DNA from 2 places in the Klebsiella sp. WOUb02 genome. Region 1 is predicted to be linked to the other one. Evidence: predicted binding sites of a transcription regulator. Region 1 holds the regulator's gene; the other holds the start of a gene.

What was found. Region 1 encodes LexA, which represses DNA repair genes until DNA is damaged. Its sites were predicted from a motif close to TNCTGTATGTACATACAGNA; they were not measured.
Region 2: the regulator LexA is predicted to act here: its motif matches at 3,795-3,814, upstream of sulA (SOS-induced cell division inhibitor SulA).

What each region holds. Positions count from the first base shown of each region.
Region 1 is NZ_CP170110.1:3,413,687-3,419,604, forward strand. Features, by position in the region: gene ABOC21_RS23540 (cupin domain-containing protein) at 1-212, opposite strand, end outside; gene zur (zinc uptake transcriptional repressor Zur) at 327-842, shown strand; gene ABOC21_RS23550 (CsbD family protein) at 935-1,144, opposite strand; gene dinF (MATE family efflux transporter DinF) at 1,271-2,587, opposite strand; gene lexA (transcriptional repressor LexA) at 2,659-3,267, opposite strand; gene ABOC21_RS23565 (diacylglycerol kinase) at 3,482-3,850, opposite strand; gene plsB (glycerol-3-phosphate 1-O-acyltransferase PlsB) at 3,980-5,918, shown strand, end outside.
Region 2 is NZ_CP170110.1:1,823,628-1,829,545, reverse strand. Features, by position in the region: gene ABOC21_RS15745 (AAA family ATPase) at 1-1,098, opposite strand, end outside; gene matP (macrodomain Ter protein MatP) at 1,284-1,736, shown strand; gene ompA (porin OmpA) at 1,845-2,912, opposite strand; gene sulA (SOS-induced cell division inhibitor SulA) at 3,265-3,774, opposite strand; gene ABOC21_RS15725 (TfoX/Sxy family DNA transformation protein) at 4,249-4,848, shown strand; gene yccS (YccS family putative transporter) at 4,862-5,918, opposite strand, start outside.

The sequences.
Region 1 (5,918 bases):
ACGTAGATGAACTCTTCTTCATCGCTTTCCGCATGCGGATAAGAGGTGCGCCGTCCCGGCGGCAGGCGCTCATGATGGATCCCCAGCCGGTTTAGCCTTAGACCGCGGGCCAGCGGCGCGCCGATGGAAAAGAGCTCGCCGCTGTCGGGGTAGGTGGCGTCATCCGGCCCCTCCAGCTCGCGCCAATGTCGAATGCAATCAGGTCGTTTCATCGTTTTCTCCCGAAAATGAGATGCATCAGGTATAGCACAAACCGTGGGTTCTCGGCGTTTTGCCTGGATCGTGATAAAGTAACAACTTCATCGTTACGCAACCAGAGGATGCTCATGGATAAGTCCACTTCGCAAGACATGTTAGCGCATGCTGAAAAGCTCTGCGCGCAGCGGGGCGTGCGCCTGACTCCGCAGCGCCTGGAAGTGTTGCGCCTGATGAGCCTGCAGCAGGGGGCAATCAGCGCCTACGATTTGCTCGATCTCCTGCGCGGTAAAGAGCCGCAGGCCAAGCCGCCAACGGTCTATCGCGCGCTGGAGTTTCTGCTGGAGCAGGGTTTCGTGCACAAGGTGGAATCGACCAACAGCTACGTGCTGTGCCATCTGTTCGATCAGCCAACCCACAGCTCAGCGATGTTTATCTGCGATCGCTGCGGGGTGGTGAAAGAAGAGTGCGCGGAAGGCGTGGAGGACATCATGCATACGCTGGCGGCAAAAATGGGCTTCGCCCTGCGCCATAACGTGATTGAAGCGCACGGCCTGTGCGCGAGCTGCGTCGAGGTAGAGGCCTGTAACGCGCCGGATCGCTGCCATCACGACCACACGATTCAGATGAAAAAGAAAGCCCGCTGAGGCGTTAGCCGCAGCGGGAATCAGGGGTTTTCGCACATCCTTGTCACATTCGGGCAGGCAATAACAAAGGGTTAACGCTCTAAATCTGCTCGCTACCAGCGGTAGTCATTTTTGGTTTCCCAGTCGGACACCTCTTTCTCCGCCCGATCTTTCGCGTAGCCGTAACGCTCCTGGATTCGACCGACCAGCTGGTCGCGCTTGCCCTCGATGACGGTCATATCATCGTCGGTAAGCTTGCCCCACTGCTCTTTCGCTTTACCTTTTAACTGTTTCCAGTTACCGCCGATTTCGTCTTTATTCATAATTCAGTCCTCATCGTTCGGTGAGTTAACAGCCCGCTGTGTGCCGGACATAGGATTAACTATAGATGAGAATGCTGGGTTAATTTTATTATTCGGAATCTTTAACCATATTAACGACAGAATGCGTTATGAAAACCAGGTTCCGCGCCGCCAGTGCCGTCGCCAGATCAGCGCCAGCGACAGGCCCCGCAGCGCCAGGAATACCGTCAGCGCCAGCCACAGGCCGTGGTTACCGAGTACCGGCAAAGTCAGCAGGGTTAAGGCAAAGCCCGCAGCGGCCACCGCCATGCTGTTACGCATTTCTCTGCCGCGCGTCGCGCCGATAAACATCCCGTCCAGCAGATAGCACCAGACGCCGATCGTCGGCAGAATCATCTGCCAGAACAGATAGCGGTCGGCGAGCTGCTGGAGCGAGGGTATCGAGGTCAGCAGAGCGATAATCTGCTCTCCCGCCACGCTGTAGATCAGCGCAAAAGCCAGCGCGACCGTGCCAGACTGTCGGCAGGCCGCACGCCACACCTCCAGCAGCCTGCTGCCATCGCGCGCGCCGTAGGCCTGCCCGGAGTGGGCCTCCACGGCGTAGGCAAAGCCGTCTAACGCATAGGCGGTGAAGGTCAGCATGGTCATCAGGATGGCGTTCACCGCCACGATATCGCCCCCCAGACGCGCGCCAAACACGGTCACCGCGCCAAAGCAGAGCTGCAGCAGCAGGGAGCGCAGCATGATGTCGCGATTCAGGGCCAGCAGCCGCCGGATATCGCCGCGCCAGGCGCCCTTGAGCATAGCGAACGACACGCCGCGCAGCGTCAGTACGCGTTTCGCCATCAGCAGGCCAATGATAAAGGTGGCGTATTCGGCGCTCACCGTCGCCAGCGCCGCGCCCTGCACGTTCATGTGCAGGCCCATCACCAGCCACAGGTCGAGGACGATATTCAGCAGGTTGCCGACAATCAGCAGGATCACCGGCGCGCGGGCATACTGGACGCCCAGCAGCCAGCCCAGCAGCACCAGGTTCGCGAGCGAAGCCGGGGCGCTCAGCCAGCGAATTTCGAGGAAACGCCGGGCCTGCTCCAGCACCGCTTCGCTACCGCCGACGATATGCAGCGCCAGGTTAATGAGCGGCATACGAAACAGAACGATCAGCAGACCGGCGGCCAGCGCCAGCCCAAGCGGCTGCACCAGCGCGCGCGCCAGGCGAACGGGATCCTTTGCGCCGAACGCCTGCGCCGTCAGGCCGGTGGTGCTCATGCGCAGAAAGAGCAGCAGCATGAACAGAAAGCTGGTCGCCGTAGCCCCGACCGCCACGCCGCCGAGGTAAACCGGGCTATCAAGATGGCCGATAACCGCCGTATCCACCAGCCCCAGCAGCGGGACGGTGATATTGGAGAAAATCATCGGTAGCGCCAGGCGCCACAGGGCCTTATCAGCAGCATTAAAAAGCATGGGGAAGAGCCTGAGCGAGGAGAGACAGCGCAGCATCATGCATCGGACGATGCTGCGTTAAGAGAGGACGCTTATAGCCATTCGCCGTTGCGAATGACGCCGACGGCCAGACCTTCAATGGTAAAGTTTTGCTCGCGAAGGTTCACCACGATCGGTGAAAACTCGCTGTTTTCCGGCAGCAGTTCGACGACGTTACCCTGCTTTTTCAGGCGTTTTACCGTCACTTCTTCGTCGATACGCGCGACCACAACCTGCCCGTTACGCACGTCCTGCGTTTTGTGTACCGCCAGCAGATCGCCGTCCAGAATACCAATGTCCTTCATCGACATTCCGCTGACGCGCAGCAGGAAGTCGGCGTTCGGCTTGAACATGGCCGGATCGACCTGGAAGTGGCCTTCGATGTGCTGCTGCGCCAGCAGCGGCTCGCCGGCGGCGACGCGGCCAATCAGCGGCAGGCCGGGCTCTTCTTCAGTCAGCAGACGGATACCGCGGGAGGCACCGGAAACGATCTCGATAGCGCCTTTACGCGCCAGCGCTTTCAGGTGCTCTTCCGCCGCGTTTGGAGAACGGAACCCCAAGCGCTGAGCAATTTCCGCACGCGTCGGCGGCATGCCCGTCTGGCTGATATGATCCCTGATGAGATCAAACACCTCTTGCTGCCTGGTCGTTAACGCTTTCATCCCGCCCCCTGGGTGTATATACAGTTATGCTGTGAGTATATACAGCTAACGGTGATTTTGGAATCAAATTTCACACAAAAATCAGGAGATTCTTTTCTTTTGCCGCCCGCTACGGCCGGTTAGCGCGAAGGGAGTTGCGGCGAAGCGCTGCTGCTCCACGCGGCGCAAAAAAAGCCGCACGGAGGGCGACCGGGCGGCCTGATGCTGCGGAAGCTTAGCGATAGTGCGCCCACAGCAGCGTCACCCAGACGATCAGCGCGATGGCGATCGCCAGAAATACCGCCGCGGAACCCATATCCTTCGCCCGTCCGGAAAGCTCATGGTGCTCAGGGCCAATCCGGTCCACCACCGCCTCAATCGCGCTATTAAGAATTTCGACTATCATCACTAACAGGACCGAGCCTATCAACAGCACGCGCGTAACGGCGTCAACATCCAACCAGCAGGCGATCGCAATGGCAATAACGGTGGCGATACCTTCCTGACGAAAGGCGGCCTCATTTATCCATGCCGCACGAAAACCTTTCCAGGAATACCCTGCCGCTTTAATGATTCGGGTTAACCCGGTGGTATTATTGGCCATCAAAAGAACCTTTTTATGTAAATGACGTCAATGAGTGTACGCGTTTGCCGCGTGGCAACGGAAATTTTGCGCACTTTCTGTTATTCTTGCCGCGCATTTGCATGATTAACCAGAGGCTTCACATCGTTTATGTCCGGCTGGCAACGAATTTACTATAAATTACTGAATTTACCATTACGGCTGCTGGTAAAAAGCAAGTCTATTCCCGCAGAGCCTGCTCAGGAACTGGGACTGGATACCTCGCGTCCGATTATGTACGTTCTGCCCTATAACTCGAAGGCAGACCTGCTGACGCTGCGCGCGCAGTGCCTGGAGCACGATTTAGCCGATCCGCTCGAACCGCTGGAAATCGACGGTACCCTGCTGCCGCGTTACGTCTTTATCCACGGCGGCCCGCGCGTCTTTACCTACTACACGCCGAAAGAAGAGTCCATCAAGCTGTTCCACGACTACCTCGATCTGCACCGCAACCACCCTGACCTCGACGTGCAAATGGTGCCGGTTTCAGTGATGTTTGGTCGTGCGCCCGGGCGCGAAAAGGGCGAACTCAATCCGCCGCTGCGCATGCTTAACGGCATTCAGAAATTCTTCGCCGTGCTGTGGCTGGGCCGCGACAGCTTCGTGCGCTTCTCGCCGCCGGTGTCGCTGCGCCGAATGGCGTCCGAGCACGGCACCGATAAAACCATTGCCCAGAAGCTGGCCCGCGTGGCGCGTATGCACTTCGCCCGTCAGCGCCTGGCCGCCGTCGGCCCGCGCCTGCCGGCGCGTCAGGATCTGTTCAACAAGCTGCTGGCGTCAAAAGCCATCGCCCGCGCGGTGGAAGACGAAGCCCGCAGCAAGAAAATTTCCCACGAGAAGGCGCAGCAAAACGCCATCGCGCTGATGGAAGAGATCGCCGCCAACTTCTCCTACGAGATGATTCGCCTGACCGACCGCGTGCTGGGCTTTACCTGGAACCGCCTGTATCAGGGCATTAACGTTCACAACGCCGAGCGCGTGCGGCAGCTGGCGCACGAAGGGCACGAGATCGTCTACGTTCCGTGCCACCGCAGCCATATGGACTACCTGCTGCTCTCCTACGTGCTTTACCACCAGGGGCTGGTGCCGCCGCATATCGCCGCCGGCATCAACCTCAACTTCTGGCCGGCAGGGCCGATTTTCCGCCGCGGCGGCGCGTTCTTTATTCGCCGGACGTTTAAGGGCAATAAGCTCTACTCAACGGTGTTCCGCGAATATCTTGGCGAGCTGTTCAGCCGCGGCTACTCGGTGGAGTACTTCGTCGAGGGCGGACGCTCCCGTACCGGGCGCCTGCTGGATCCGAAAACCGGCACCCTATCGATGACTATCCAGGCGATGCTGCGCGGCGGCTCCCGGCCAATTACGCTGGTTCCTATCTACATCGGCTACGAGCACGTGATGGAGGTCGGGACCTATGCCAAAGAGCTGCGCGGCGCGACGAAAGAGAAAGAGAGCCTGCCGCAGATGCTGCGCGGCCTGAGCAAGCTGCGTAACCTCGGCCAGGGATACGTTAACTTCGGCGAACCGCTGCCGCTGATGACCTGGCTCAACCAGCACGTGCCGGAGTGGCGCGAGTCTATCGATCCTATCGAAGCCATCCGCCCGTCGTGGCTGACGCCGACGGTAAACAGCATCGCCTCCGATCTGATGGTGCGCATCAACAACGCCGGCGCGGCGAACGCCATGAACCTGTGCTGTACCGCTCTGCTGGCGTCGCGCCAGCGTTCGCTGACCCGCGAACAGCTGACCCAGCAGCTGGAGTGCTATCTCGACCTGCTGCGTAACGTGCCCTACTCTCCGGATGCGACCACGCCGCCGGCTACCGCCAGCGAGCTGATTGACCACGCGCTGAAGATGAATAAATTCGAGGTCGAGAAGGACACCATCGGCGACATCATCATCCTGCCGCGCGAGCAGGCGGTGCTGATGACCTACTATCGCAACAACATCGCCCATATGCTGATGATGCCTTCTCTGCTGGCGGCGATTGTCACCCAGCATCGGCGAATCACCCGCGCGGAGGTGCTGCGTCACGTCGAGATGTTCTATC
Region 2 (5,918 bases), 1.6 Mb from region 1:
GGCCCGCGGATGTCCGGGGAATTCGATGACCGACAGCGCGTTGATTTGCCCGATGCATTCGCCTTCGGTCTCAATCAAAATCTGTTCTTGCAGGATTTCGTCCTGGATCCGCTCGGCCAGATAGCCTTCGCGCCATTCGCGACGCGCCAGCATGGTCTGCATCTCCTCAGCGGAGATAAGATCGCCTTCGCAGAAAGCGGCGGCTTCGCGCAGCTGACGGGCAATCCAAAGAGGACACAGCGGCAGCGTTTCCCGATCGCCGGTATAGCGTGCGCCTTCCTGAATCAGCGGCGGCCAGGCATCGGCGTCCGGCCCGGGCAGCTCAAGCTGCTGCGCGTTTTGCCACACCCACTGACACCACTGTTTCAGGGTGTCGCCATCCGCGATTTGCAGATTATCTTCATACTCGCTGTAAATCGCCTGCGCCGAGAGCTCGGGTTCCATATCCTGAAAATCAGCCAGTGAATCGCGTTCACCGACCAGAATTATCTTCAGATTGAGCGGCATCGATGGAATGCTGACCGGCAGCGGGCGAGACTCATCGATGGAGAGCCAGTCAAAGCGCTGGCGTGTAACGATGTTCTTCAGGCGCATCCACAGCAGCGGCTGGGCTAACAACGCGCGCAGGGCGATAATCAGCACGCCGCCGTTGCTACGATGCACCAGGCCCGGCTGCAGGGATATTTCACCGTTAAACTGGCGCACGCAGCCAAAAAGCTGCTCTGCTTCTATCCAGTCGGCTGATTCAACCGGCGCGGTGCTGGCAAAATTATCATCGGCGCTTTTTGCCGGCGAAAGGGTGACGTTTCCGCCGTTAACCTGGTAGCGTACGCCGTAAAGAGGCGCCGCTGGCTGGTATAAGCTGCGGGTTTCGGCGGCTAACCACTGCAGGTATTCCGGCTCTTCAGGGGCCTTAACCAGCATGAACGGCGAAATGGTCGGAGTCACCAGAAGCTGCTCCAACGCATAGAATAGACGGGGCTGCAGTTCGCCTGACAGAGAAGCCTCTGGCTGGGCTAAATCAGCTTGTGCAAACAGCGCCTGATAACTTTCCGTATCAGGAGCAAGGTCGTTTCGGGTAAGTTTCGTAATGGTCAAAGTCGCTGTTTTTTAGTGAGATGTAAAACGCGCGATTATACCTGATGCCGCGTCCGAGCACACGGAGGATCGTGTTTGCATTAACGATAACGACGCAACGTATATCACGAATGATGATTTATTCTCAGCACATCGGAAAAAAACTGATATCCTGAAGTGAGTTACACGGTCACATTGAGATCGCAATGAAATATCAACAACTGGAAAATCTTGAAAGCGGCTGGAAATGGAAATATCTGGTTAAAAAGCACCGGGAAGGTGAGCTGATTACCCGCTATATTGAAGCCAGCGCAGCGCAAGCCGCGGTCGATGTCTTACTGACGCTCGAAAATGAACCGGTTCTGGTGAACGCCTGGATTGAGCAGCATATTAATCCGGAGCTAATGAACCGGATGAAGCAGACTATCCGCGCGCGCCGCAAGCGTCATTTTAACGCCGAGCATCAGCATACGCGTAAAAAGTCTATCGATCTGGAGTTTGTGGTCTGGCAGCGTCTCGCGGGTCTGGCGCAGCGACGGGGGAAAACGCTGTCGGAAACTATCGTGCAGCTGATTGAGGACGCTGAGCATAAAGAGAAGTATGCCAGCAAGATGTCCAGTCTGAAGCGCGACCTGCAGGTATTGCTAGGTAAAGAGTAGCCCGCAACGCAGGGCTGATAGCGCTGTGCACGAGCGCTTTGCGCGTTGACGGCAAAGTTGAGATAAAAAAAACCCCGCATTCGCGGGGTTTTTTATCGGTAGTAAAACTTAAGCCTGCGGCTGAGTTACTACGTCTTTGTAACCTTTAACTTCGATCTCTACGCGACGATCCGGAGCCAGGCAATCGATCAGTGCAGCGCGAGCTTTCACGTTGTCACAGGTGTTGCCAGTAACTGGGTTAGATTCGCCCATACCGCGAGCGGAGATTTTACCAGCCGGGATACCTTTAGAAACCAGGTAGTCAACAACGGACTGAGCACGTTTCTCAGACAGCTGCTGGTTGTAAGCGTCAGAACCGATGCGGTCAGTGTAGCCCAGAACAACTGCGGAACCGTCTTTCGGATCCATGTTGCTCAGCTGGGTGTACAGCTGATCCAGAGCCTGCTGGCCTTCCGGTTTCAGGGTAGATTTGTTGAAGTTGAACAGTACGTCAGACTTCAGAGTGAAGTGCTTGGTAGTCACTTCCGGAGCCGGAGCCGGAGCCGGAGCTACAACCGGAGCTTCTTCCTGACCGAAGCGGTAGGAAACGCCTACGCTCAGCATGCCGTTATCAGGACGTGTACCAACGGTACCTGCATCACCGATGTTGTTAACCCACTGGTATTCCAGACGGGTAGCGATGTCGCGAGTCATTGCCCACTCGATACCACCAGCAAATACCGGAGATACGCCAGTGTCGTGTTCGCTGCGGGAAGTACCGGTAGAACCGTAATTACCTTTCGAATCTGCACGCCAGACCATACCACCCAGACGGGTGTAGATGTCCAGATCGTCAGTGATCGGGTAACCCAGTTTAGCGGTCAGCTGAACGCCCTGAGCTTTGAAAGCGCCGTTATCAACGCTGCCTTTATAGGCCATACGTCCCAGCCAGTCGTAACCCATTTCGAAACCGAGGTACGGGTTAACCTGATAGCCACCGAACGCACCAGCACCCAGCTGATCGTTACGGGTCGGGCCGTTGTTGCCTTTGAAACCGTTACCGTAGAAACCGGTATCGTGATACTGGGACCAGCCCAGTTTACCACCTGCATACCAGGTGTTATCTTTCGGTGCGGCCTGCGCTACGGTAGCGAAGCCAGCCAGTGCCACTGCAATCGCGATAGCTGTCTTTTTCATTTTCTGCGCCTCATTATCATCCAAAATTCGCCATGAAGGTACAAAAGACCTCACGGTTAGATCCTTCACCCGGGGCGTGACTTGTTGTTAACTATGCTGATACATGCAGCGTAAGCCGATCACCCCTGGCGATGTAAAGTCTACAACTTAGTTCGAAACTTACAAGTGTGAACTCCGTCAGGCATATGAAAAAAAAGGGTTGTATACACAATATTTAACAAATATGGTGGGTTTTCGTTCGCCAACGAAACCTGCGAGACCGCATCAGACAGGCATCCGCACCAAAACGACCCTTATAAAAGTACGCCTGTGGACTGCGCAAAAAAAATTCCAGGATTAATCCTAATTTAGCTTAATGATACAAATTAGAGTGAATTTTTAGCCCGCTCAGTTGTCTCCCATGCTGGCTTGTATTTCCTACAGGCCTCATGATAAACCCCATCGCATGACCTTCTTCCGCGGCGCTGACCAGCCGTTCATGTTCTTCGGCAGTCAGCTCATCTGCCAGCCAGCCGATTACTACGCTATAGTTACCCGTGCGCAGGGCGCGTATCATTGATTCTACCGTGTTGTACGGGGAGAGCTGGTTTATCTGCATGACTTTCGACAGCGGCAGGCCGGAGGATTGCACCCACTCGCGGCTCAACTTCTGCTTTGGCGTGAGCCAGAGCTGCCAGCGGGATTGCTGGCCCAGCTGCTGTAATAAAGGAAGCAGCAGCAGCTGGGTCATCATTGGCTGATCTTCCCGGTAGACAATCTCGCTAATCAGCCCGCTAGCCGATTGTTCGACGGCGTCATGGGAGTGGCGACGTACTGAAGCAGAAGTCAGTGATGAACGATTTGCGTAAGCTGAAGTAAGCATTGTCTAATCCCGCCCGTGGTTACTGTATGCATATACAGTATATCCAGCCAGTGAAAAGATCAACCTCATTTATCGTGCTGTCGTGCGAAATTTGTTCGACATTGTTGGCATCATCGGCCGCGCTCGCGACGAACGGCTTTCACCGTGGTGAAGCTGCGGCCTAAATTTTTGCGCAATAAATGTCAAACCGCGCGATCCTGGCCGCACATTTGCCCTCAGCCCCGGGCTTAGCGCTGCTCTCCCTGGGCACCAACTATTTGTGCAACTATTAATTAATGCCCCGTTTATATTTTATTTTGAATACATTCACTTTCGCGCAGACGTAATTTCTTGAAAGCACCTCGCAAAATGGTGAGTTAATTGCGTGGAACGTTAAAATCATCTTGCTGTAATAAAGGAACTCACTTATTTTCTGAACTAACGGATCCGTTAACTAAATAACTCCGTATTCGCATGATTAACCAAGGAATAATCATGAAAAAAATATCATCCCTACGTTTTCATAAATTTCAGAAGTGCTTGTCACCATTGGGAAAAATAATCTGTCGTCCTTTGTTTGGTGGCTATAGCCTGGCAATAGACGATACCGTATTTGCGATGGTTGCCGAGGGGGAAATCTATCTTAAGATTTGCGAGCAGGGTGCCGCATATTGCGTGGCCCACGCAAATCCACTTTTAAAAATGCGCAAAAACGGGCGGCCAATTTTTCTTAAATATTATCAGATAAACGAAACGCTTTGGGGTGACAGCAAAATGCTTTTCAAACTATCATCGCTTTCATTGCAGGCCGCGCAAAATGAAAAGCACCAGCAGCGTTATTCCGGCAGATTGAAAGATCTGCCAAATATTAGTTTTCATATGGAGCTACTGTTAATTAACTCGGGCGTAATAGATCAGCAGGCGCTGCGTCTTATTGGCGCACAGCGTGCGTGGCTTAAGCTGCGGGAGTCGAATAAGGCGCTGACGCTGAATATTCTCTATTCGCTGGAAGGGGCAATTACCGGCGTTCACGCCGCTGCGCTCCCGACGGCGCGGCGTCGGGAACTGCAGGAGTGGGCTCTCAACCAGCGGTAGGCCTGGCCGCGATTTACTCGGGCTGAACTACCACCTGCTGCTGCAGGCGGCAGATTTCCGGTAATAGCGCTAACAGCAGACTGATTTGCTGGAGCACCAGCGGCTCTTTGCTATCGGCGCGAGGTTCAAGGTGTTGGATCCGGGTCTGCAGGCGGGTGAGCGCCTGCTGTACCCGCTGCTCGTCGGCCGGGGAATGATGGAGTGCATCGTCCACGTAGCAGACTGCGTCATCCAGCAGCGCCAGCGTTTCAGGCGTAGTGAGCTTCTCCCGGTGCGCCCCCAGCGCTGAAATGTAGCTGGTGAAGGTATGATTCAGGCAGAGCAGGCGGAAGGCCGTTTCGCGAATATCGGCATTTGCCCGTGGCTCAGTGGATAAATTTGATACCACTGAAGCCAGCTCACCGTCCCGGCTATGCGCATCCCGCCGTGCAACCCGATACGCCAGACGGTTATCGCGCCCCTGATGATACTGTTCAAGAATGGCGTCGAGGTATCGGCAGTTGGCGTTTATGGCCTGATCCAGAACCCGCGGCAGGTTACGGAACTTCCAGTCCGGCCAAATAAAGTTGACCGCGGCCCAGGCAATCGCACAGCCGATGAGGGTATCGAAGATGCGCGGCAGGGCAACCTCGAAGCCTTCACCCAGCAGGTTAAAGCACAGCAGCACCAGTAGGGTAATGAACATGGTGGCATGGGCATATTGTACATTGCGGAAGGCAAAGAACAGGACGCCGGTAAGGACGATCAGCAACAGCTGGCCTTCGACCGAGGGCACCAGCAGCAGTAGCGGTAGACCAATAGCCACCCCTATCAGGGTGCCAATAATCCTCAGGGCCAGGCGGTGACGGGTAGCGTTATAGTTTGGCTGACAAACAAACAGGCTGGTCAGCAGGATCCAGTAGCCGTGATTGAGCCCGGTTAGCTGGATAAACCCATAGCCTGCGCACAGTACCAGCGACATTCTCACCGCATGACGAAAGAGGGCCGATTCTGGTGACAGGTTGCGGCGTAAGCGAAGCCAGATATCGCTAAGGCCGCTAAGATGCTCCTCCGCGAGCAAATTCTCCGTC